Rhodobacter capsulatus SB 1003: one gene and its partners. The protein of the gene in region 1 interacts with the protein of each later gene in a pairwise test. Links are inferred from orthologs where the notes say so. Each region holds a gene or a part of one and is shown in the gene's direction. Other genes may lie near its edges.

The links.
Region 2: the proteins of dnaE (region 1) and dnaQ interact in binary tests that used the Escherichia coli proteins (3 or more experiments, as listed by UniProt). The link is inferred for Rhodobacter capsulatus SB 1003 from one-to-one orthologs.
Region 3: the proteins of dnaE (region 1) and rplL interact in binary tests that used the Escherichia coli proteins (3 or more experiments, as listed by UniProt). The link is inferred for Rhodobacter capsulatus SB 1003 from one-to-one orthologs.

Annotation. Positions count from the first base shown.
Region 1 is NC_014034.1:869,749-880,686, forward strand. The notes cover bases 3,183-7,206. They hold dnaE (DNA polymerase III subunit alpha), read left to right. Parts: upstream 3,183-3,496; coding sequence 3,497-7,006; downstream 7,007-7,206. Other genes in these bases: xdhA (xanthine dehydrogenase small subunit), read right to left, coding at 3,183-3,301; RCAP_RS03980 (SlyX family protein), read right to left, coding at 7,013-7,206. Also shown: xdhB (xanthine dehydrogenase molybdopterin binding subunit), read right to left, coding at 1-1,916; more of xdhA, read right to left, coding at 1,913-3,182; more of RCAP_RS03980, read right to left, coding at 7,207-7,219; hisS (histidine--tRNA ligase), read left to right, coding at 7,293-8,792; RCAP_RS03990 (ATP phosphoribosyltransferase regulatory subunit), read left to right, coding at 8,792-9,862; hisG (ATP phosphoribosyltransferase), read left to right, coding at 9,859-10,566; RCAP_RS04000 (2-hydroxyacid dehydrogenase), read right to left, coding at 10,582-10,938. UniProt on the Escherichia coli protein: DNA polymerase III is a complex, multichain enzyme responsible for most of the replicative synthesis in bacteria. This DNA polymerase also exhibits 3' to 5' exonuclease activity. The alpha chain is the DNA polymerase catalytic subunit.
Region 2 is NC_014034.1:77,099-81,934, forward strand. The notes cover bases 746-3,745. They hold dnaQ (DNA polymerase III subunit epsilon), read left to right. Parts: upstream 746-1,897; coding sequence 1,898-2,593; downstream 2,594-3,745. Other genes in these bases: RCAP_RS00340 (shikimate dehydrogenase), read left to right, coding at 746-1,312; coaE (dephospho-CoA kinase), read left to right, coding at 1,309-1,905; nadA (quinolinate synthase NadA), read left to right, coding at 2,712-3,745. Also shown: RCAP_RS00335 (Maf family protein), read left to right, coding at 1-485; more of RCAP_RS00340, read left to right, coding at 482-745; more of nadA, read left to right, coding at 3,746-3,764; RCAP_RS00360 (L-aspartate oxidase), read left to right, coding at 3,761-4,836. UniProt on the Escherichia coli protein: DNA polymerase III is a complex, multichain enzyme responsible for most of the replicative synthesis in bacteria. The epsilon subunit contain the editing function and is a proofreading 3'-5' exonuclease.
Region 3 is NC_014034.1:317,994-327,739, forward strand. What follows is about bases 6,915-9,746. They hold rplL (50S ribosomal protein L7/L12), read left to right. Parts: upstream 6,915-8,059; coding sequence 8,060-8,434; downstream 8,435-9,746. Other genes in these bases: rplA (50S ribosomal protein L1), read left to right, coding at 6,915-7,253; rplJ (50S ribosomal protein L10), read left to right, coding at 7,476-7,991; rpoB (DNA-directed RNA polymerase subunit beta), read left to right, coding at 8,672-9,746. Also shown: rpsO (30S ribosomal protein S15), read left to right, coding at 110-379; RCAP_RS01450 (aldehyde dehydrogenase family protein), read right to left, coding at 534-1,970; RCAP_RS01455 (hypothetical protein), read left to right, coding at 2,196-2,414; pnp (polyribonucleotide nucleotidyltransferase), read right to left, coding at 2,485-4,638; preprotein translocase subunit SecE, read left to right, coding at 5,121-5,303; transcription termination/antitermination protein NusG, read left to right, coding at 5,478-6,017; rplK (50S ribosomal protein L11), read left to right, coding at 6,099-6,551; more of rplA, read left to right, coding at 6,555-6,914. UniProt on the Escherichia coli protein: The binding site for several of the GTPase factors involved in protein synthesis (IF-2, EF-Tu, EF-G and RF3). Is thus essential for accurate translation.

The DNA of each region.
Region 1 (10,938 bases):
TTTTCGCCGGTCAGCCGGTCGATCACCACCTCGGTGATCGCGGCGCCATAGGCGAAATACAAAAACGGCCGCCCCTGACCGCGCAGCCGGTCCCAGGACAGCTTGGGCGTCGCATAAAACCCTGTCGCGGAAAGGGAAATCCGCGCCATATAGGCCGCCGCGACGATCTCGGCAAAGCGCCAGGACTTGCCCGACGCCTGCACCTGACCGGCGTCGAAGATCACGTCCCGCGCGGCACAGCCCTCGCGCGCGGCGACAAAACCGGCCAGCCGCCCGCGCAGCGTCTCGCAGGCGTCCTTCACCGCCATCCCGTTCATGTCGGCCCCCGAAGAGGCCGCGGTGGCCGAGGTGTTGGGCACTTTCGAAGTATCGGTCGCGGTGATGCGCACCTGCACCGGGTCAATCCCCAGCACCGCCGCCGCGACCTGCACCATCTTCGCATGCAGCCCCTGACCCATCTCGGTGCCGCCATGGTTGAGCGCCACCGAACCGTCGGTATAGATCTGCACCAGCGCGCCCGCCTGATTGAGATGGGTCAGCGTGAAGGAGATCCCGAACTTCACCGGTGAAAGCGCAATGCCCCGCGCCAAGGTTCGATTTGTGCTATTCCATGCGGCAATTTCGGCCCTGCGCGTCGTGAAATTCGCAGATTTCTGCAAGCGCGTGACCAGCTCGCCCAGCACGCAATCCGCCACCTCCTGACCGTAATGCGTGGTCTGCGTCTTCTTGGTGGCAATAGGCTCGGGGGGGCTCGGGGGGGCAGACAGCCCCCTCTCCGGCGGGTCATAAAAATTCAACGCCCGCAATTCGGCCGGATCCCGGCCCATCCCCCGCGCCAGATGCTCGATCGCGCGTTCCATTCCCAACGCGCCCTGCGGGCCGCCAAAGCCGCGAAAGGCGGTGTTCGATTGCGTGTTCGTCCGCAACCGGTGGCTTTCGATGCGCAGGGCGGGGACGAAATAGCTGCCATCGGCATGCAGCATGGCGCGGTCGCAGACCGGCAAGCTCAGATCCGCCGACCAGCCGCAGCGCGCCAGATGCACGAAATCCGCCCCCAGCAGCTTGCCCGAAGCATCGGCGCCGATCCGGTAGCGGATGCGGAAATCATGCCGCTTGCCGGTGATCACCATGTCATCGTCGCGGTCGTAGCGCATCTTGCAGGGCCGCCCGGTCGCCCGCGCCGCCACCGCGCAGGCAATGGCCAGATGATTGCCCTGACTTTCCTTGCCGCCAAAGCCGCCGCCCATCCGCCGCATCTCGACCCGCACATCGTGAAAGGCCAGACCCAAAGCATGGGCGACCTTGTGCTGGATCTCGGAGGGATGCTGGCTGGAACAATGGATCACCACGCCGCCCTCGGCCGGTAGCGCCAAAGCCGCCTGACCCTCCAGGTAAAAATGCTCCTGCCCGCCGATTTCGAAGCAGCCTTCGGCCAGATGCGCGGCGCCCGCCAGGGCGGTTTCGACATCGCCGCGCGCCCAGATCACCGGCCCGCCCTCGAACCGGCTGTCGGCGGCAAGCGCCTGATCCAGCGTCAGAATGGCCGGGCGCGGCGCATAGGTGATGCGCGCCTTCCGGGCCGCGATCCGCGCCGCGCGATGGCTGGTGGCGGCGACCAGAAAGATCGGCTGGCCGACGAAATGCACCTCGCCCGTGGCCAGAACGGGCTCCGGGCTGGGCGCGGGCGAAGCGTCGTTGTCATGCGGCAGGTCGGCCGCGGTGAAGACCGCGATCACGCCCGGGCTTTCCCGCACCGGCTCCAGATCCAGCCCGGTGATCGCGGCCGAGGCCTCGGTCGACAGGCCAAAGGCCAGATGCAGCGTGTTGGCGGGGCAGGGCAGGTCGTCCAGATACCGCGCCTGCCCGGTCACATGTGCCCGCGCCGAGTCATGCGGCAGCGGTTTGCCGACGCTCATGGCATCACCTCCAGCACCGCGACGGCCTCGCCGGAAAGCTCACGCACATAGCGCAGGGCCATCGCCTGCGCCGCATTCATCCGGTAAGCGGCCGAGGCGCGCATGTCGGACAGCGGCGTGAAATCCTGCGCGAGCAGCGGCAGCGCGGCGGCAATCGTGTCTTCGCGGAAATCCTGCCCGATCAGCGCCGCTTCGAAGGCGGCGGCGCGTTTCGGCACCCCGGCCATGCCGCCAAAGGCGATCCGCGCAGTTTCAATTTTCGAACCTTTCAGGGTCAGATTGAGGCATCCGCAGACCGCGGAAATGTCCTGATCGAACCTTTTCGACAATTTGTAGCAGCGCAGCCCCGGTGCCGATTTCGGCAGGGTGACGCTTTCGACGAATTCGCCCGGACGCCGGTCCTGCTTGCGATACTCGAGGAAGAAATCCTCCAGCGGCATCCTGCGGCGCTCCTGACCGCGGCGCAGGGTCAGGCTTGCTCCCATCGCGATCAGCGCCGGCGGCCCGTCTCCGATGGGCGAGCCATTGGCGATATTGCCGCCGATTGTCGCCACCTGCCGCACCTGTTCCGAGGCGAAGCGGCGCAAGAGACCGGCCAAAGCCGGATGCGGCCCCTCGGCGAAGGCGCGCAGGGCCGCGATGGTGACCCCGGCGCCGATCCCGTATCCGTCCGGGGTTTCCCGGATCTGCGCCAAGTCCTTGCAATGGCTCAGAAACGCCACCTCGGGCAGGTCGCGCAGCGCTTTCGTCACCCAGAGGCTGACATCGGTGCCCCCTGCGATCAGCGTGGCTTCGGGATGGGCAAGATACCAATCGGCCAGCGCATCGCTGGTTTCGGGCAGGAAGGCGGGGGCCGTCTGTCCCCGCACCCCCGAGGATAGTTGCGCCAAGGTGAAAGCGGCATCGGCTTGCAGCCAATCGGCGGGCGGTTCCCCGGCCGCGGCTTCGGCTGCACGCAGGATCGGCGCGTAGCCGGTGCAGCGGCAGAGGTTGCCCGCCAGAAGGTCGTCGTAATCCTTGCGGTCCCGGTCATGCGCCGCGGCCATCGAAACGATGAAGCCCGGGGTGCAAAAGCCGCATTGGCTGCCGTGATGGTCGATCATCGCCTGTTGCACCGGATGCAGGCGGCCATCGGGCGCCGCGATCCCTTCGATGGTGCGCAGCGCCTTGCCTGCGATCTGCGGCAGCATCATCAGGCAGGCATTGACCGCGCGGCTGCCCGCCGCGTCGCGGATCATCACCGTGCAGGCGCCGCAATCGCCCTCGTTGCAGCCCTCCTTGGTGCCGGTCAGCCCCTCGGCGCGCAGCCAGTCCAGCAGGCTTTGGGTCGGATCCTCGATCCGCACCCGCCGGGTTTCTCCATTGAGAAGAAACGCAATTTCCATGGCGTCTTCCGCCGCGATACCGGTTTCCGGCCTCCCCCGCCCGATGCGGCGTAGAGCGGGGGGCTCTCCCTGATCCAGCTTTGCGCAAGGCTTTGGCGCTGGCAAGGATTTCGGCCCGCGGCCGCGTGAAAATGCACCGCATGGTCAATTATTGGGCGGCTTGCCCCGCCCCGTTGCTGCCCGTAGTCTGCGGCAATGAGTGATCCCCGATTCATCCACCTGCGCGTGCACACCGAATATTCGCTGCTTGAGGGCGCGGTTCCGGTGAAGAAGCTGATCAAGCTCTGCGACGCGATGAACATGCCCGCCATCGCCGTGACCGACACCAATGCGATGTTCGCGGCGCTGGAATTTTCCGTTCTGGCGCAAGGGGCTGGGTTGCAACCGATCGTCGGCTGCCAGGTTTCGGTCGCCTATGAGGTCGCGGCCCCCGGCGAGAAGCCGCGCCTGCCCGCGCCGGTCGTGCTGCTTGCCCAGAACGAGGCGGGCTACATGAATCTGATGAAGCTTTCCTCCTGCCTTTACGTCGACAAGGGCGGGCAGCTGCCGCAGGTGACGCTTGAGGATCTGGAGGCCCATGCCGAGGGGCTGATCTGCTTGAGCGGCGGGGCCGAGGGGCCGGTGGGCAAGCTTTTGCAGCACTCTCAGGCGGGCAAGGCGCGGCTGTTGATGGAGCGGCTGGCGGCCTGTTACCCGACCCGGCTTTACGTCGAGCTGCAGCGCCATCCGGGCGAGGGCGGGCAGCTGACCGAGGGCGAGCGGATGACCGAGCGGCCCTTTGTCGAAATGGCCTATGACCTCGGCCTGCCGCTGGTGGCGACGAATGACGTCTACTTTCCAAAATCCGACATGTACGAGGCGCATGATGCGATGATCTGCATCGCCGAGGGCGCCTATGTCGATCAGATCGAGCCGCGCCGCCGCCTGACGCCGCAGCATTATCTCAAGACCGAGGCCGAGATGGCGGCCTTGTTTGCCGATCTGCCCGAGGCGCTTGAAAACACGGTTGAAATCGCCAAGCGCTGCGCCTTTGCCGCGTTCAAGCGCAAGCCGATCCTGCCGCGGTTCGCCGATGACGAGGTGGAGGAACTCCGCCGTCAGGCCTGGGAGGGACTGCGCGCAAGGCTGGCCGTGATACCGCATGCGGTGCCGGTTGCCGAATACGAAGAAAGATTGAAATTCGAACTTGGCATCATCGAACAGATGGGCTTTCCCGGCTACTTCCTGATCGTGGCCGACTTCATCAAATGGGGCAAGTCGCAGGGGATTCCGGTCGGTCCGGGGCGGGGGTCCGGGGCGGGGTCGCTGGTGGCTTACGCGCTGACGATCACCGACCTTGACCCGTTGCGCTACAGCTTGCTGTTCGAGCGCTTTCTGAACCCCGAGCGGGTCTCGATGCCCGACTTCGACATCGACTTCTGCATGGATCGCCGCGAGGAGGTGATCAAATATGTGCAGGGCAAATATGGCCGCGACAAGGTCGGGCAGATCATCACCTTCGGTGCGCTTTTGTCCAAGGCCGCGGTCCGCGACGTCGGCCGGGTCTTGCAGATGTCTTACGGACATGTCGACAAATTGTCGAAAATGATCCCGGTCGAGGGGGTGAAGCCGGTCTCGATCGAAAAGGCGCTGGCGGACGAGCCGCGCCTGCGCGAGGCGGCGAAATCCGAAGAGGTGGTGGCGCGGCTTCTGAACTATGCCCAGGCGATCGAGGGGCTGTTGCGCAACGCCTCGACCCACGCGGCGGGGGTGGTGATCGGCGACCGGCCGCTCGATGCGCTGGTGCCGCTTTATCAGGACCCGCGCTCGGACATGCCCGCGACCCAGTTCAACATGAAATGGGTCGAACAGGCGGGGCTGGTGAAGTTCGACTTTCTGGGGCTGAAGACGCTGACGGTGATTCAGAACGCCGTCAACCTGATCCTCAAATCCGGCCGCCCGCTGCATGTAAACCCTTTGGGCGAAACGCTTTATACGCCCGCCGAGGGGGCCGCGAACGAGATCAACCTGATCCCGATCGACGATGCCAAGACCTATGAACTTTACGCGGCGGCCAAAACGGTCGCGGTGTTCCAGGTCGAATCCACCGGCATGATGGATGCGCTGCGGCGGATGAAACCGACCTGCATCGAGGATATCGTGGCGCTGGTGGCGCTCTATCGTCCCGGCCCGATGGAGAACATTCCGACCTATTGCGAGGTGAAACACGGGCTGCGGCCGCTGGAATCGCTGCATCCGACCATCGACCCGATCCTGAAGGAAACGCAGGGCATCATCGTCTATCAGGAACAGGTGATGCAGATCGCGCAGGTCATGGCGGGCTACAGCCTTGGCGGCGCCGACCTTTTGCGCCGGGCGATGGGGAAGAAAATCGCCGAGGAAATGGCAAAGGAGCGTCCGAAATTCATCGAGGGCGCCAAGGCCACGCACAACATCGACGCGAAAAAGGCGGGTGAAGTCTTTGACCTGCTGGAGAAATTCGCGAACTACGGCTTCAACAAGTCGCACGCCGCCGCCTATGCGATCGTGTCCTATCAGACCGCCTGGCTGAAGGCGAACCACCCCGTCGAATTCATGGCCGGGGTGATGAACTGCGATATCCATCTGACCGACAAGCTGGCGATCTACACCGCCGAGGCGCGGCGGGGGCTGGGGATCGAGGTGGTGCCACCCTGCGTGAACCGCTCGCTCGCCACCTTTGACGTCGTGGATCAGAAGCTGATCTATGCGCTCGGCGCCTTGAAGAATGTCGGCGTCGAGGCCATGCGGCTGATCGAAAAAGCCCGCGAGGACAAGCCCTTCCGCGATCTGGTCGAGTTCGCGCGGCGCTGCGATCTGAAACGGATCGGCAAGCGGCCCTTGGAGATGCTGGCGCGGGCCGGGGCTTTCGACAAGCTTGATCCGAACCGCAAACGCGTGTTCGAAAGCCTCGAATCGCTGATGGCCTGGTCGGCGGCGGTGGCCGAGGCGAAATCCTCGGCGCAGGTGTCGCTGTTTGGCGAGGCGGGCGACGATCTGCCGCCGCCGCGGCTGGCCGATACCGACGACTGGCTGCCGGGCGAACGTCTGGCCGAAGAGCACAAGGCCATCGGCTTTTATCTTTCGGGCCATCCGCTTGATGACTATCTGCCTGCTTTGAAACGCAAAAAGGTGCTGACCCTGGCCGATGTCACGGCCAAGGCGCTGGGGCAGGGGCCTTTCATCGGCAAGATCGCGGGCCAGGTCGCGGCGCGGTCGGAACGCAAATCGGCCAAGGGCAACCGCTTTGCCTTCGTGTCGCTTTCGGACCCCACCGGCCCTTACGAGGTCACGGTTTTTTCCGACACGCTCGAAGCCTGCCGCGCGCATCTGGAGCCGGGGCAGGCGGTGGTGCTGACGGTCAAGGTCGATGTCGAGGGCGAGACGGTGAAGATGCTGTGCCAGACCGCGGCGCCGATCGACACCGTGGCGAGCGACGCCGGGGCCGGATCGGGGCTGCTGATCCATCTGGAAACGCCCGAGGCGGTCTCCTCGGTGGCTGCACTTTTCGAACGTATTGCCGCGGAAGGACGGGTGAAATCGCGCGGACAAGTGACCTTTTCCGTCTTTGACCCGGAAAAGCGCCGTCGCTATCAGATCACCGCCGGACGTGAGCTGCCGGTGAACCCGCAGGTCAAGGGCGCTTTGCGCAGCCTGCGCGGCGTGGTGCAGGTGGAGGAAGTCTGAGCCCGCCTACCAATGCGGCGGCTTTTGATCGGCCAGGGGAATCGCCCCGCCTGCGGCAAATTCGCGCTCGGCCTCGCGCTCGACCAGCATGCCCAAAAGCCGCGACATCCGCTCGATGTCGCGCCCCTGCGCCGCCAGAACGTCGCTCAGCTCGTCCACGGTCTTGCGCAGATGCGCCAGTTCTTCCTCGGCGCGCTCGATCCTGTCGCTCATTTGCCCTCTCGTGCTTGCCGGGGTGGCCCCCATCCGCTACACCCTCGCCCGAGAAACGATCGGGTGCAAGACCATGTCCAGCGAGAAGAAACCGCGCCGTCCGAAGGCCGAGACGCCCAAGGGGTTCCGCGACTATTTCGGCGCCGAGGTGACCGAGAGGGCCGCGATGCTGTCGACCATCGCCGAGGTTTACCGCGCGCATGGCTTCGATCCGCTGGAAACCTCGGCCGTGGAAACGGTCGAGGCTCTGGGCAAGTTCCTGCCCGATGTCGACCGCCCGAACGAAGGCGTCTTTGCCTGGCAGGACGAGGGCGGCGATTGGCTGGCTTTGCGCTATGACATGACGGCGCCCCTGGCCCGCGTCGCGGCGCAGTTCCGCAACGACCTGCCCAGCCCCTATCGGCGCTACACGATGGGCCCGGTCTGGCGGAATGAGAAGCCCGGCCCGGGGCGGTTTCGTCAATTCTATCAATGCGATGCGGATACGGTGGGGGCGGCCTCGGTTGCCGCCGATGCCGAGATCTGCGGCATGCTTTCTGACGCTTTGGAAGCGGTGGGCATCGATCGCGGCGATTACGTCGTGCGGGTCAACAACCGCAAGGTGCTGAACGGCGTGATGGAAGTGGCGGGGGTGCTGGACCCCTCCGACCCGGATCGCTTCGCCGAGGAACGCGGCATCGTGCTGCGCGCTATCGACAAGTTCGACAAGTTCGGCGAGGCGGGCGTGCGCGCGCTGATGGGCAAGGGGCGGCTGGACGAGTCGGGCGATTTCACCAAGGGCGCGGGGCTTTCGGACGCGCAGGCCGATGTGGTGATGGGCTTCATGGAGGCCAAGCGCGACACCGGCGCCGCGACGGCCGCGCGTCTGCGCGAGCTGGTTTCGGGTTCGGCGCTGGGCGCGGCAGGCGTTGATGAGCTTGAATTCATTGCGCAAATTCTGGACGGTCAAGGCTATGGCCCGGACCGTATCGTGATCGACCCCTCGGTCGTGCGCGGGCTTGGCTATTACACCGGGCCGGTGTTCGAGGCTGAACTGACCTTTGAAATCCTGGATGAAAAGGGCCGCAAGCGCAGCTTCGGCTCGGTCGCGGGGGGCGGGCGGTACGACGATCTGGTGAAGCGCTTCACCGGGCAGGAAGTGCCCGCGACCGGCGTTTCGATCGGCGTCGACCGGCTTCTGGCCGCTTTGCGCGCCAAGGGACGGATCGGCGGCGCGGCGCAGGGCCCGGTTGTCGTGACCGTGATGGACCGCGACCGGATGGGCGACTATCTCGCCATGGCCGCGACGCTGCGCCGGGCGGGCATCCGCGCCGAGGTCTATCTGGGCAACCCGAAAAACTTCGGCAACCAGCTCAAATATGCCGACAAGCGCGAAAGCCCGGTGGCGATCATCCAGGGCGCCGACGAGGCTGCCCGCGGCGTCGTGCAGATCAAGGACCTGATCCTGGGCGCGAAGATCGCGGCTTCCGCCAGTGTTGAAGAATGGAAAGCGCAACCGGCTCAATTCGAGATTCCGACCGGGGAAATGGTTGCAAAAGTGCAAGAGGTTCTTGCGCGCTACGGGGTGAAGTGATGGCATCCAAGGCCGAGGCGCGATCCATCGGGCAACGGCTTCTGGCCGCTTTCGAAGCCGCCGGGGCCGTCGAAGTCACCCCCGACATCCTGCAACCGGCCGAGGCGCTGCTTGACCTTTATGGCGAGGATATCCGCGCCCGCGCCTATGTCACCGCAGACCCCCTGCGCGGCGAGATGATGGCGCGTCCCGATTTCACCGTGCCCGTGGTGCAGGCCCACATGGCCGAGGGGGCGGAACCCGCCCGTTACGCCTATATGGGCGAGGTCTTTCGCAAGCAGGATCATCGCGGCAGTGCCCGCGTGGCCGAATATTTTCAGGCGGGCTATGAAATCTTTGACCGCGAAGACCCCGAAGCCGCCGATGCCGAGGTTTTCGCGCTTTTCGCCAAGCTGCTGAAACCGCTCGACCTTTCTGCGACCATTGGCGATATCGGCCTGTTGCGCGCGGCGGTCGAGGGGCTCGACACCCTGCCTGCGCGCAAGGCCGCGCTCGCCCGGCACATCTGGCGCCCGAAGCGCTTTCATCGGCTGATGGAGCGCTATGCCGGGCTGGTGCCGGTGCCCGAAAGCCGCGCCGAGTTGCTTTCGGGCGCGACCTCTGACGCGCCCTGGATCGGCCTGCGCGCGCCCGAGGAAATGGCCGCCCGCATCGCGGTGCTGCAGGCCGATGCCGAGACCGCGCCGATTGCCGCCGAGGATGTGGCGCGGCTTGATGCGCTTTTCGCGCTGCGCTGCACCGCCGACCGGGCGCCGGCGCAGTTGAACGACCTTGGCATCGCCGCGCTGGCCCCGGCGATTGCGCGGCTCGAACGGCGGCTGGCGGCGCTTGACGCGCGCGGCATCGACCTGACGGCGCTTGCCTTCGAGGCGAGCCACGGCCGGACCACGATGGAATATTACGACGGCTTCGTCTTCAGCTTCGAGACCGCCGATCCGGGCTTTCCGCCCATCGCCTCGGGCGGGCGCTATGACGCGCTGACCCGGGTTCTGGGCGGCGGGCGCGAGATCCCGGCGGTGGGCGGCGTGATCCGCCCGGGCCTTGTCGCAGACCTCGGGGGGCTGGCATGAGCGCGATCAAACTGGGCGTGCCCTCCAAGGGGCGGCTGATGGAGCAATGCTTCGACTGGTTCGCGGCGCGCGGTCTCACGCTCAAACGGACCGGGTCGGACCGCGAATATGCGGGCGCGGTCGAAGGCGCGGAAGCTGTTGAACTTGTTCTGCTTTCGGCGGGCGAAATCCCGCGCGAGCTGGCCGCGGGGCGCATCCATCTGGGCGTCACCGGTTCGGACCTCGTGCGCGAGAAACTGGCCGATTGGGAAACCCAGGTCGCCGATCTGGCGCCGATGGGCTTTGGTCATGCCGATCTGATCATCGCCGTGCCCGCCTGTTGGGCCGATGTCGACACGCTCGAAGACCTTGATGCGGTGGCGCATGCCTTCCGCGCCGCGCATGGTCAGCGGCTGCGGATCGCGACGAAATATCATCGCCTGCTGCGCGAGTTTCTGGCGCGCGAGGGGGTGGCGGACTGGCAATCGGTCGACAGTCAGGGCGCGACCGAGGGGACGGTGAAGAACCTCACCGCCGAGGCCGTGGCCGATATCACCTCTTCGGGGGAAACGCTGCGCGCCAACCACCTGAAGATCCTGTCGGACGGGCTGATCCACCAAAGCCAGGCGACGCTTTTTGCGGCGCGCGCGGCCGATTGGACCGGGCTGGAAGCGCCCTTCGCCGCGCTGTGCGCGCAGCTTGGTGTGAACGCGCCGAAGCTCTGATCCCCGCTTTCGGCCTCAATAGCCGCGGGTGCGATCGACCAGATGCAACGGCGCCTCGCCCGCCTCGAAACGGCGGATGTTTTCCGCAATCACCCGCGCGGCCGAGGCCGGGCGGGTCTCGGCCGCGATATGCGGGGTGACGGTCACCTTCGGATGCGCCCAATAGGGATGTTCGGGCGGCAGCGGTTCCACCCGGAACACATCGAGCGTCGCATGGCCGATCTGCCCGGTCTCCAGCGCCGCCAGCAGCGCCGCATCGTCAATCAGCGTGCCGCGGCCGGGGTTCAGGATCGCCGCGCCACGGGGCAGCAGCGCCAGCGTTTCGGCATTCAGAAGATCGGTCGTCTCGGGCGTGTTCGGCAGCACGGTGAC
Region 2 (4,836 bases), 800 kb from region 1 along the record:
AGGCGCTTGATCTCGAGGGCGCCAAGCCCCGCGATGTCGCCGATCAGCTGGCCGAGGCGAAAGCGATGAAGCAATCCGCCCGCCATCCCGGCGCGCTGGTTTTCGGCGCAGATCAAGTGCTTGAATTGCAAGGCGAAATCTTCGCAAAACCCGAAAGCCCGGATCAGGCGAGGGCGCAGCTACGGGCGCTCTCGGGGCGGACGCATCGGCTTTTGTCCGCGCTCGTCGTGGTGCAGGACGGCCGTCCGCTCTGGCGTCATCTGGCCGAAGTGCGCCTGACCATGCATCCGCTCTCCGAGACCTTCATCGCCGATTATACCGCCCGCAACTGGGAGTCGATCCGCCACGCCGTCGGCTGCTACAAGCTTGAAGAGGAAGGCGTGCGCTTGTTTTCCGCCGTCGAGGGCGATTACTTTGCCGTTCTGGGCCTGCCCCTGATCGAGGTTCTGAACTGGCTGCGCGCCCGAGGAGATCTGACGACATGACCCGCATTCCCCTGGCTGGGGTGATCGGCCATCCGATCCATCATTCCCGCTCGCCCGCGCTGCATGGGCACTGGCTGAAAACCTATGGAATCCGCGGCCATTACATCCCGATGGACGTGGCCGAGGGCGATCTGGAAGCCGTGCTGCGGACGCTTCCCAAAGCCGGGTTCGTCGGCTGCAACATCACCATTCCGCACAAGGAAACCGCGCTGGCCCTGGCCGATGTGGTTTCCGACCGCGCCGCCCGGATCGGCGCGGCCAACACGCTGGTTTTCGATGAAACCGGCCGCATTCACGCCGACAACACCGATGGTATCGGCTTTCTCGCCAATCTGATCGAGGGCGCCCCGGGCTGGCAGGCCAAGGCTGGCCCCGCCGCCGTCATCGGCGCAGGCGGTGCCGCCCGCGCCATCGTCGTCGCCCTGCTCGAGGCCGGTTGCCCGGGGATCCGCATTTCCAACCGCACCCGCACCCGGGCCGAGGTGCTTTGCGCCGAATTCGGCCCCCGCGTCGTGGTTCAGGATTGGGAGAAGGTCGGGATGATCTTCGACGGCGCCGCAACCGTGGTCAACACCTCTTCGCTCGGCATGGCCGGCAAGGCCGCCTTCGACCTGACGCTGGATGCGCTTTCCCCGACCGCGGTCGTCACCGACTGCGTCTACACCCCCCTGCGCACCGATTTCCTGACCGCCGCCGCCGCCCGCGGCTGTGTCACCGTCGACGGCCTTGGCATGCTCCTGCATCAGGCCGTCCCCGGCTTTGAACGCTGGTTCGGCCGCCGCCCCGAGGTCACCCCGGAATTGCGCGCCGTGGTTCTGGCGGCATGAAAGGCCCGTTCCGTCTCGGTCTGACCGGCTCGATCGGCATGGGAAAATCGACGACGGCGCGGCTTTTCGCCGAAGAAGGCATTCCGGTCTGGGATGCCGACGCCACCGTGCATGCGCTTTACGCCAAGGGCGGCGCCGCGGTCGCGCCCCTGTCCGCGATCTTCCCCGACGCGATCCGCGATGGCGCGGTGGATCGCGACCGACTGAAGACCCTGCTGCAAGCCGACAAACAGGCTCTGTTCCGGCTGGAATCGGTGGTTCACCCGCTGGTGCAGGCCGCGCGGCAGGCCTTCTTGCTGGCGCATGAAACGGCGGATCTGATCCTTCTCGACATTCCGCTGCTTTATGAAACCGGCGCCGACAGGGATTGCGACGCCGTGCTTGTCGTCACCGCCGCGCCCGATGTGCAACGCGCCCGCGTCCTTGCCCGCGGCCAGATGACCGAAACCCAGCTGGAGATGATCCTGGCCCGCCAGCTGCCCGACGCGGAAAAGCGCCGTCGCGCCGATCATGTGATCGAGACCTTGACCCTTGAACAGACCCGCGCCGAAGTGCGAAAGCTGATCGCAACCCTGCGGAGCCGCCATGCGTGAGATCGTCCTTGATACCGAAACCACCGGATTTGAACCCTCCGAAGGGCATCGCATCGTCGAAATCGGCGCCGTCGAGCTGATGAACCACGTCCCCACCGGGCGGACCTATCATCAATACATCAACCCCGAACGCGCGATGCCGCAGGAAGCCTTTGCCGTGCACGGGCTTGGCGATGATTTTCTGCGCGACAAGCCGAAATTCGGGGCAATCGCCCAGGATTTCCTCGATTTCATCGGCGATGACTCGAAGCTGGTGATCCACAACGCCGCCTTTGACATGAAATTCCTGAATGCCGAACTGGGCTGGGTGCAAAAACCGCTGCTCCCCATGGATCGGGCGCTGGATACGCTGGCGATGGCGCGGCGAAAATTTCCCGGCTCGCCCGCGACGCTCGATGCGCTGTGCCGTCGTTTCGGCATCGACAATTCGGCCCGGACCCTGCACGGCGCCCTGCTCGATTCCGAGATTCTGGCCGAAGTCTATCTGGAACTGATCGGCGGCAGGCAGCCCGGTTTCGGGCTGAATATCGACCCTGTTCAGGCCAAATCCGCGGTTTCCAGCACCGAATGGCGGCCCCGCCCGCGTCCGGTTCCCCTGCCCCCGCGCCTCACCGAGGCCGAGGCCGAAGCCCATGCCGCCTTTGTCGCGAAACTGGGCGAGGGTGCGATCTGGAAGCGGCGCAGCTGACACATAAATTTCACAAAACGCAGCCTTGCGGCAATTTTCCCATTCCATCCCCGCCCCGCAGCCATTAGATGCATCGCGTTCGCAGTTTAGGGCGTTCGCAGTTTTGGGGAGGGAGCCCATGCTGGACTTCGCTACGATGCGCGCTTCTCTGGCCGAGGCCTATGATCTGGCGCCCTCGCTGACGCTGGCCGAGGAGATGGCCGAGGTTCACGCCCGCATGGGGCGGGTGATCCCCCTGCCCGATTTCGCCCGCCACGCGCCCTATATCCGCGCGATCAACCGGCTCAAGCGCGAAAAGAACGCGGTGATCCTGGCGCATAACTACATGACGCCGGAGATTTACCATGGCGTTGCCGATGTCGTGGGTGACAGCCTGCAGCTGGCGATCGAGGCGACCAAGGTCGAGGCCGAGACGATCGTGCAATGCGGCGTGCATTTCATGGCGGAAACGTCAAAGATCCTGAACCCGGCCAAGCGCGTCCTGATCCCGGATGCGCAGGCGGGCTGTTCGCTGGCCGAAAGCATCACGCCCGAGGGGATCGCGCAGATGCGGGCGCAATATCCCGGGGCGCCGGTGGTCAGCTATGTCAACACCACGGCGGCGGTCAAGGCAGCCTCGGACATCTGCTGCACCTCGGCCAATGCGGCGCAGATCGTCGCAGCCCTGCCCGAACCCACGATCATCATGACGCCCGACCAGTATCTGGCGCAGAATGTGGCGAAAGCCGTGCCGCAGAAAAACGTCGTCTGGTGGGCGGGCTCCTGCATCGTGCATGAACAATACACGCCGCAAGATCTGCGCGATTTCCGCAGCTATCACCCCGGCACGAAGATCATCGCCCATCCGGAATGCCCCCCCGATGTGGTGGCCGAGGCGGATTTCTCCGGCTCGACCGCGGGGATGATCGATTTCGTCACGCGCGAAAAACCGGCGCAGGTGATGCTGGTCACCGAATGTTCGATGGCCTCGAACATCGCCGATGCCCTGCCCTCGGTCGAATTTCTGGGGCCCTGCAACATGTGCCCCTACATGAAGATGATCACGCTGGAAAAGATCCTGTGGTCGCTGCATGCGGGCACCGAAGAGGTCACCGTGGATCCCGCCATCGCGGGCAAGGCGCGTTTGGCGGTCGAGCGCATGATCGACCTGTCGCGAAAGCTGGCCCGGTGACCGAGTCCGTGATCGAGACGCCGCGCGTCGTCATTGTCGGCGCGGGGCTGGGGGCGCTTTACGCGGCGCTGAAACTGGCGCCGCATCCGGTTCTGGTGATCTCGCCCGAAACCTTGGGCGAAGGCGCTTCCTCGGCCTGGGCGCAGGGCGGTGTGGCTGCCGCGATGGCGCCGCCCGACAGCGCCGAGGATCACGCGAAGGACACCGAAACCGCGGGCGCGGGCACGGTCGATGCGGCCATCGCCCGGCTGGTGACACAGGAAGCCCGGGACCGCATTCTTGACCTGACCGCGCTTGGGGCGCCTTTCGACCGCGATGCGCAGGGCGATTACGTGATGTCGCGCGAGGCCGCCCATTCCCGCCCCCGTGTCGTGCGGGTCAAGGGCGATCAGGCGGGCTACGAGATCATGCAGACGCTGATTTCCGCCGTGCGGGCCTGCCCCTCCGTTCAGGTGATCGAGGGCGTGATCGCGACGCGGCTCGAGGTCGAAAACGGTGCTGTCACCGGGCTTTGGGTCGAATCCGCCGCCGCCTCGACCGGCCGTGTGCTGATCCGAACCCCTGCGGTGCTGCTGGCGGGCGGCGGCTCGGGCGGGCTTTTTGCCGTCACGACGAACCCGCCGCGCATCCGCGGTCAGGTCATCGGCATGGCCGCCCGGGCGGGCGCGCAGATCGCCGATGCGGAATTCGTGCAATTCCACCCGACGGCGATTGCGACGGGCGAAGACCCGGCCCCCTTGGCGACCGAGGCCCTGCGCGGTGAAGGCGCCGTTCTGCTCAATGACCGGGGTGAACGCTTCATGCGGGCGATCCATCCCGATGCCGAACTGGCGCCGCGCGACATCGTTGCCCGCGCCGTCTATCTGGAACGACAGGCGGGGCGGAACCCGGTTCTGGATACGCGCCAAGTGCTGGGGGCCGAGCTGCCGAAACGCTTTCCCGCCGTGGCCGAAGCCTGCTTTTCAGCTGGAATAGACCCTGTTTCGCAGCCGATCCCGGTGGCCGCCGCCGCGCATTATCACATGGGCGGGATTGCGGTCGATGACCGCGGCCGATCCTCGCTGAACCGGCT
Region 3 (9,746 bases), 550 kb from region 1 along the record:
CCCCGCTTTTCCGCTAAACGCCGCCATCCGCCGGATTCGGCGGAGACTCCACGGGCCCTGCTGGACGACATCCCGGCTTGCGCCATCACCCTTTGCACAGGAGACCCCGATGTCGATCACCGTCGAGACCAAAACCCGTCTGATGAAAGAATTTGCCACCAAGGAAGGCGACACCGGCTCGCCGGAAGTTCAGGTGGCGATCCTCAGCTCGCGCATCGCCACGCTGACCGAGCACTTCAAGGCCCACAAGAAAGACAACCATTCGCGTCGGGGCCTGCTGATGATGGTGGCCCAGCGCCGCAAGCTGCTCGACTATCTGAAGAAAAAGGACGTGGCCCGCTACCAGTCGCTGATCGAGCGTCTCGGCCTGCGCCGCTGATCCCTTTCGGGTTTCGGAAAACGGAACGCCTGCCCCCCGGGGCAGGCGTTTTGCTTTTGGGGGGTGCCCTTGTCTGCTGCGCCGCCCGCGGGGGCGCTGCCGCCGCACCCCCGAGGTATTTGCGGCAAGATGAAAGGGGCCGGTTCGGGGGGGCTCAGTCCGCCCAGCCCGAGATCGATTTCACCTCGCAGAATTCCTCGATGCCCCAGCGGCCGCCCTCGCGGGCGCGGCCCGAGGCGCGGACGCCCCCGAAAGGCGCCCCGGCGCCGCGGCTTTGGCCGTTCATCTCGACCATGCCCGAGCGCAGCAGCCGTGCCAGCCGGTTGCGCCGGGCGCTGTCTTGCGACTGCACGTAATTGGTCAGGCCATAGGGCGTGGCATTGGCGATGGCGACGGCCTCTTCCTCGGTGTCGAAGGGCATGATCGAAAGCACCGGGCCGAAGATTTCCTCGCGCATCACGGTCATTTCGGGCGTGACATCGGCAAAGACCGTCGGGCGGATGAAGAAGCCCTTGTTCAGCCCCTCGGGGCGGCCAAGGCCGCCCGCGACCAGACGGGCGCCTTCCTTGATCCCGGTTTCGATCAGGGACTGGATCTTGTCGAATTGCGCCGCGTTCACCACCGGGCCGATGTGGCGGCCGGGGGCCTGCGCCGGGGCGACCTTGATCGCGGCGGCGACCTCGGCGGCGATCTGCACGGCGCGGTCGTAAAGCGGGCGTTCGACCAGCATCCGCGTCGGCGCGTTGCAGCTTTGGCCGGAGTTGTTCATGCAATGCCGCACGCCGCGGGCGATGGCGGTGTCGTCGGCATCGGCAAAGACCAGATTCGCCCCCTTGCCGCCCAGTTCCAGACAGACCCGTTTCAGCGTCGCTGCAGCGGCTTGACTGATCGCCTTGCCCGCCCGGGTCGAGCCGGTGAAGGAGATCATTTCCACATCCGGATGCGTCGAAAGCTGCGTGCCCACGCCCGCGCCGTCGCCGTTCACCAGGTTGAAGACGCCCGCGGGCACCCCCGCCGCGTGCACGAATTCCGCAAAGAGCAGCGAGGAGAGCGGCGCCTCTTCCGATGGTTTCAGAACCATCGTGCAACCGGCGAGCAGCGCCGGAACGACCTTCAGCGTCACCTGATTCATCGGCCAGTTCCAGGGCGTGATCAGACCGACGACGCCGACGGGCTCATAGGCGATCATCGCCCCCGGCGTGCCGTCGCCGAGCGGATGCAGCCATTCGAAGTCTTTCGCCGCCCGGATGAAATTCGAAATGTGCCAGATGCCTGCGCCCACCTGGCTGTCGCGGGCGAAATCGATCGGTGCGCCCATCTCGAGGCTCATCGCCTGCGCCATCTCCTCGGCGCGGGATTGATAGATCGCCAGCAGGCGTTCGACCGTCGCCAGACGCGCGGCGGGCGGCGTCGCGGCCCAGCCGGGCCCCGCGCGCAGGGCGGCGGCCACCGCCGCATCCGTATCCGCCCGGTCGCCGAGCGAGATCACCGCGCAGGGCTCTTCGGTGGAGGGGTCGATCACGGCATGGTCGCGCGGCTGATGCGGGCCGACCCATGTCCCGTCGATGTAGAAGTGGCGTTTCTCGATCATGGCAGTCTCCCTTGTCCGGGCCAGCGTGACAGGGGCGGGGCGGCGTGACAAGCCACCTGCCGGAAAATTTGATCAAATTATTTCCGGCAGGTGGTAACCAAATCTTACCAGTCATGCAGTTTCGGCATCGCGGCATTGCCCAATCCCCGGATTGTGCAAATGCAGCATCAGGCGCAGGTTATCGGTAACGGCGGGATGGTCCTGCCGGTTCCGAAAGACGAAAAGATGCCCCTCGCTTCTGCGCTGTCCCAGCCCCGCCCGCTTGCCCTGCTTGATGTCCTTGCCCGCGCCGTGGCGCAGCTGCGTCAGGCCCGGGCGCAACACCGTGCCTATGTCGCGCTGATGGCCGAATTCGACCGCATGACCGATGCCGACTGGTTCGACCTTGGCCTGTCGCGCCACAATGCCCGCGATCTGGCCCGCCATACCGTCTACGGGCGTTAAGCCCCCGGCCAAGGGGCCGAAAAGCAAAAGCCCCCGCGGTTGCGGGGGCTTTGCCGTTTCCGTGATACGATCAGCCCTCGGGCTGTTCGTCCTTGGCCTTGGTTTCCGGCGGCAGTTCCGCGCCGGTCTCCTGATCGACCATCTTCATGCCAAGGCGCACCTTGCCGCGATCGTCGAAGCCCAGCAGCTTGACCCAGACTTCCTGACCTTCCTTCAGCGCCTCGTTCGGGTGGTTCAGACGCTTGCCCGCGATTTGCGAGACATGGACCAGACCGTCGCGCTTGCCGAAGAAGTTCACGAAGGCGCCGAAATCGACCAGCTTCACCACCTTGCCGCGGTAGATCTTGCCCTCTTCCGGCTCGGCCACGATCGAATAGATCATGTCATAGGCCTTCTTGATGGCTTCGGCATTGGCCGAGGCGATCTTGATCACGCCGTCGTCGTTGATGTCGACCTTGGCGCCCGAGACCTCGACGATCTCGCGGATCACCTTGCCGCCCGAGCCGATCACTTCGCGGATCTTGTCGGTCGGGATCTGCATCGTCTCGATCCGCGGCGCATGGGCCGAGAATTCCTGACGACCGGCCGAGAGGGCCTTCGACATCTCGCCCAGGATGTGCATCCGGCCGTCTTTCGCCTGCGCCAGCGCCTGCTGCATGATCTCGGGGGTGATGCCCGCGACCTTGATGTCCATCTGCAGCGAGGTGATGCCGTTTTCGGTCCCCGCCACCTTGAAGTCCATGTCGCCCAGGTGGTCTTCGTCACCGAGGATGTCGGTCAGAACCGCCCAGCGGCCGTCACTTTCCAGGATCAGACCCATGGCCACACCGGCCACCGGGGCTTTCAGCGGCACACCGGCGTCCATCATCGAGAGCGAGCCGCCGCAGACCGACGCCATCGAGGACGAGCCGTTCGATTCGGTGATCTCGGAGACGACGCGGATCGTGTAGGGGAAGTCGGTCGGCGCCGGAAGCACCGCCTGCAGCGCGCGCCAGGCCAGCTTGCCGTGGCCGATCTCGCGGCGGCCGGGGCTGCCGACGCGACCCACTTCGCCGACCGAATAGGGCGGGAAGTTGTAATGCAGCAGGAAGTTGGAGCGGAAGTTGCCGTTCAGCGCGTCGATGATCTGTTCGTCATCGCCGGTGCCGAGCGTGGTCACGACCAGACCCTGGGTTTCGCCGCGGGTGAACAGCGCCGAGCCATGGGTGCGCGGCAGGATGCCGACTTCCGCCACGATCGGACGGACGGTCTTGTTGTCGCGGCCGTCGATGCGGGCGCCACCGTTGATGATGTCGCCGCGCAGGATGCCCGATTCCAGCGCCTTGATCGCCGAGCCGAGGTTGATGTCGGCCAGATCTTCTTCCGAAAGCTTCGACTTGATCAGATCGACCGTGGCCGAGATCGCGTTCGAGCGTTCCTGCTTGTCGCGCAGCGCGAAGGCGGCGCGCATTTCGGCCTCGCCCGCGGCTTTCACCCGGTCGAGCAGCGCCGAGTAATCCGGCGGATCGAAATGGAAGGGCTCTTTCGCGGCATCTTCGGCCAGCGCGATGATCAGATCGATCACCGGCTGCATCTGTTCGTGGCCGAACTTGACCGCGCCGAGCATCTCGTCTTCGGTCAGCTCATAGGCTTCGGATTCGACCATCATCACGGCGTCTTTCGTGCCCGCGATGACCAGATCCAGACGCTGCTCGGGGTTGTCGCGCAGCTTGGTCATGTCGTCCATGGCCGGGTTCAGCACATAGGCGCCATGGGCAAAGCCCACGCGCGCGGCGCCGATCGGGCCCATGAAGGGCACGCCCGAGATCGTCAGCGCGGCCGAGGCGGCGATCATCGCGACGATGTCGGGATCGTTCACCAGATCGCAGGACAGAACGGTGGCCATCACCAGCACTTCGTTCTTGAAGCCCGGGACGAAGAGCGGACGGCAGGGACGGTCGATCAGACGCGAGACCAGCGTTTCCTTTTCCGAAGGACGCGCCTCGCGTTTGAAGAACCCGCCGGGGATCTTGCCGGCGGCGTAGTATTTTTCCTGATAATGCACGGTCAGCGGGAAGAAATCCTGCCCCGGCTTCGCCTCTTTGGCGAAGGTGACGTTGGCCATGACCGAGGTTTCGCCCAGAGTGGCGATGACCGAGCCGTCGGCCTGACGGGCAACCTTGCCCGTTTCCAGCGTCAGCGTTTCGCCGCCCCACTGGATCGATTTTTTCGTAACGTTGAACATCAGCGTTTCCTGTCTGGGAGCACGCATGGGACCTTCCCATGTCTCCCGGCATATGGCGGCCCCATTGCCGCCGCCCCCCAATCCTTCGCATGCGCCCGGGGGGATTGGGCTCACGTCGCAGATTGTGCGCCCTTACAGGAAAAACGCGCTTTTGGGAAGCAGGAGTTGCGGCGCCGCCCGCGGGGCTGCGTCGAATTGGACCGCGGGAACTGTGCGCAGATCGCCGGCACCCGCTTGACGGCCCCGCACAAGATATGTAGTGACGCGGCAGGCACAGGAGTTTAGCTCAGTTGGTAGAGCATCGGTCTCCAAAACCGAGGGTCGTGGGTTCGAGTCCCCCAACTCCTGCCATCCTTCACTTGCTGAAATCGGATCACGCCGCAGGCTGCGGGTTCGTTTCGGTGTCGGGCGGAACCGCGCAACGCGCTTGAATTCTGCCGCATCTGCGCGTATCCCGGCGCCGTCGCATGAGAGGAAGCAGCATGGCAAACCCGATCCAGTTCCTGAGCCAGGTGCGCTCGGAAGTTGGCAAGATCACCTGGCCGACCCGGCGCGAGGTCGTTTTGACCACCGTCATGGTGCTGACCATGGCGATGGTGGCGGCGATCTTCTTTTCCCTCGTGGATTGGGTGATCAACCTCGGGATCAAGGCAATGTTCATCTGAGGCCATCGAAGCCCTTGAAATACGGGGCGGGCAAGGCTAAACGGGCACGACACTCAAGAACCGGCGTGCATCGATTCGAATGATGCGCGCCGTTCTTTGTTGAGTGAGCAACGGCAAGACCGTTGATCAGACAAAATTTTCGGCGCTCGCCGCCGGGGGGAAAGAGGCAGGTTGATGGCGAAGCGGTGGTATTCGGTTTCCGTTCTCTCGAACTTCGAGAAGAAGGTGGCCGAGCAGATCAAACAGGCCGTGATCGACAAGGGCCTGGGGGACGAGATCGAGGAAGTTCTGGTTCCCACCGAAGAAGTGATCGAGATCCGCCGCGGCAAGAAGGTCACGTCGGAGCGGCGTTTCATGCCCGGCTACGTGCTGGTGCGCATGGACATGACCGACCGCGGCTATCACGCGATCACCTCGATCAACCGCGTCACCGGCTTCCTGGGTCCGCAGGGCAAGCCGACGCCGATGCGGGACAGCGAGGTGAACACGATCCTGAACCGTCAGGGCCCGACCGGCGAAGTCGTCGCGCCGCGCAACCTGATTCGCTTCGAGATCGGCGAGAATGTTTCCGTGACCGACGGCCCGTTCGAGGGCTTCTCGGGCATGGTCGAGGAAGTGGACGACGCCGCGGGCCGCCTCAAGGTCACGGTGTCGATCTTTGGTCGGCCGACGCCGGTCGAGCTGGAATTCACTCAGGTGTCGAAAACCGCCTGAGGGGATGCGTGGGAGGCGGGCGACCGCCTGACCACTAAACTTCGCCCCATGGTGGGGCGGCAGTGAAAAGGAGAGGGCCACATGGCCAAGAAAGTCATCGGGCAGCTGAAGCTGCAAGTGAAGGCGGGGAAAGCCACTCCCTCCCCGCCGATCGGTCCGGCGCTGGGTCAGCGCGGGATCAACATCATGGAATTCTGCAAGGCGTTCAACGCCCGCACGCAGGAACTGGAGCCGGAATCGCCGGTTCCGTGCATCATCACCTATTACGCCGACAAGAGCTTCACCTTTGAAACGAAGACCGCTCCGGCTTCGTTCATGCTGAAGAAAGCGGCCGGCCTGAAGCCGGTGGGCAAGCGCAACCGTCCGAAAGGGTCGGTCAAGCCGGGCCATGTCGTCGCGGGCACCGTGACCGCCGCGCAGGTGAAGGCGATTGCCGAAGCCAAGATGAAAGACCTGAACGCCAACGACATTCAGGGCGCCATCAACATCATCCTCGGCTCGGCGAAGTCCGTCGGCATCGACGTGAAGGGGTAAGCCATGGCCAAGATCGGTAAACGTTCGGCCGCTGCGCGGACCGCTTTCGAAGGCAAGGCCAACCTTTCGGTTGAAGAGGCCGTCAAGCTGATCAAGTCGGCGGCTTCGGCCAAGTTCGACGAAACGCTTGAAATCGCGATGAACCTGGGCGTCGACCCGCGTCACGCCGACCAGATGGTCCGCGGCGTGGTGCAGCTGCCGCACGGCACGGGCAAGACCGTCCGCGTCGCCGTTTTCGCGCGCGGCGCCAAGGCTGACGAGGCGAAAGCCGCCGGGGCCGACATCGTCGGTGCGGAAGACCTGATGGAAACCATCCAGCAGGGCAAGATCGATTTCGATCGCTGCATCGCCACCCCGGACATGATGCCGCTCGTCGGCCGTCTGGGGAAAATCCTCGGGCCGCGCAACCTGATGCCGAACCCGAAAGTCGGCACCGTGACGATGGACGTGAAAACGGCGATCGAAGCGGCCAAGGGCGGCGAAGTGCAGTTCAAGGTCGAAAAGGCCGGCGTGATCCACGGCGGCATCGGCAAGGTCTCGTTCGCCGAGGACAAGCTGGCGGACAACGTCCGTGCCTTTGTCGACGCGGTGTCGAAAGCCAAACCGGCGGGCGCCAAGGGCACCTATCTGAAAAAGGTGTCGCTGTCCTCGACCATGGGTCCGGGCGTGACGGTCGATCTGACCTCGGCCGCGGCCCGCTGAGAATTTGCCGGGAAACCGGCGAATGACGGGGCTTGCAAAAGCCCCGTCCTGTCCGAGACGGAGGGTGGGGGTCTCCCCCGTAAGTCCTTCCCGAGATGGGGAACGAGAATTTCCGGGGCTGCTGCCTCGGGCGATCTCTCGGGAACCGATCGGACCCGACCTGCGGGCATGCGCCCGTAGGAAACAGAGCCGGGGGGAAACCCCCACACTTGGAGTGTAACCGTGGATAGAGCCCAAAAAGAGAAAGTGGTCGAGGAACTCGGCCAGATCTTCGAAAGCTCTGGCGTCGTGGTGGTTGCCCGCTACGAAGGCATGACGGTTGCTCAGATGCAGGACCTGCGCGCGAAAATGCGTGACGTGGGTGGGTCCGTGCGCGTTGCCAAGAACACGCTCGCCAAGATCGCCCTGGAAGGCAAGCCCTGCGAAAGCATGGCCAAACTTCTGACGGGGATGACCGTTCTTGCCTATTCCGAGGACCCGGTGGCTGCGGCCAAGGTCGCGGAAGCCTATGCCAAGACGAACGACAAGTTCGACATTCTTGGCGGGGCCATGGGCAAGGACGCTCTGGACAAGGCCGGTGTCAAAGCCGTCGCCGCCATGCCGTCGCGCGAAGAGCTCATCGCTCAGATCGCGTCGTGCATCGGGGCGCCTGCTTCGAACATCGCCGGTGCCATTGGCGCGCCTGCTTCGAACATCGCGGGCATCCTCAAGACTCTTGAGGAGCGGGAAGCCGCCTGACGCAACATCTTGCCTTCGTCGGGAGACCTCGACGTCGGATCAACCCTATATCAGAATGGAACGGAAAAATGGCCGATCTTAAAGCCCTTGCCGAGCAAATCGTCAACCTGACGCTGCTGCAGGCCCAAGAACTGAAAACCATCCTCAAGGACGAGTATGGCATCGAACCGGCCGCCGGTGGCGCCGTCGTCATGGCTGGCCCGGCTGCTGGCCCGGCTGAAGCCGCGGAAGAAAAAACCGAGTTCGACGTCGTCCTCGTCGACGCCGGTGCGAACAAGATCAACGTGATCAAAGAAGTCCGCGCCATCACCGGCCTGGGCCTGAAAGAAGCCAAAGACCTCGTCGAGGCCGGCGGCAAAGTCAAAGAAGCTGCGGCGAAAGCCGAAGCCGAAGACATCAAGAAAAAGCTCGAAGCGGCTGGCGCCAAGGTCGAGCTCAAGTAATCGGGCAGGGTGCTGTTGCATCCGACCAGATGACTTCAGGCTGGGTTCGGGGTTTCCCCGAGCCCAGCCATGCCCGTCTCGGCAAGGGGTTTTGCGAAACCCTTTCCCAAGGCAGGGTCGGTTCGGGAGCCTTCCGGTGGGACGGAAGGCAGGTATGGAACCGCCTCCCATTCGCAAGCGGCGTGCATCGGGCCCCGACGATGCACACCCGCGAAGAGACGAAAGGTCACGACGAGCATGGCTCAAGCTTACGTTGGTCAGAAGCGTATCCGCCGCTACTACGGCAAAATCCGCGAAGTTCTGGAAATGCCGAACCTCATCGAGGTTCAGAAGGCCTCCTACGACCTGTTCCTGCGCTCGGGCGATGCCGATCGGCCGCTGGACGGCGAGGGCATTCAGGGCGTCTTCCAGTCGGTCTTCCCGATCAAGGACTTCAATGACAACGCGATCCTCGAATTCGTGAAATACGAGCTCGAAAAGCCGAAATACGACGTCGACGAATGCATGAGCCGCGACCTGACCTATTCGGCGCCGCTCAAGGTGACGCTGCGTCTGATCGTGTTCGATGTCGATGAAACCACCGGGGCGCGGTCGGTCAAGGACATCAAGGAACAGGACGTCTACATGGGCGACATGCCCCTGATGACGCCGAACGGGACCTTCATCGTCAACGGCACCGAACGCGTGATCGTGTCGCAGATGCACCGCTCGCCCGGTGTGTTCTTCGACCATGACCGCGGCAAGACCCATTCCTCGGGCAAGCTTCTGTTCGCCTGCCGGATCATTCCCTATCGCGGCTCGTGGCTGGATTTCGAATTCGACGCCAAGGATCTGGTGTTCGCGCGCATCGACCGTCGCCGCAAGCTGCCGGTGACGACGCTGCTTTATGCGCTCGGCCTCGATCAGGAAGGCATCATGGATGCCTATTACAACACCGTCACCTTCCGCGCCGAGGGCAAACGCGGCTGGGTGTCGAAATTCTTCCCCGAGCGGGTGCGCGGCACCCGTCCGACCTATGACCTGATCGACGCCGCTTCGGGCGAAGTGATCCTGAAGGCGGGCGAAAAGGTCACGCCGCGGATGGTGAAGAAATGGCTTGATGAAGCCAAGGTGACCGAACTGCTCTTGCCGTTCGACCACATCCTCGGCCGCTACTGCGCCAAGGACATCATCAACGAGCGCACCGGCTACATCTACATCGAAGCGGGCGACGAGCTGACGGCGGAATACGACCGTGACGGCCAACTGGTCGGCGGTTCGGTGAAGACGCTTCTGGACAACGGCATCACCGAGATCCCCTGTCTCGACATCG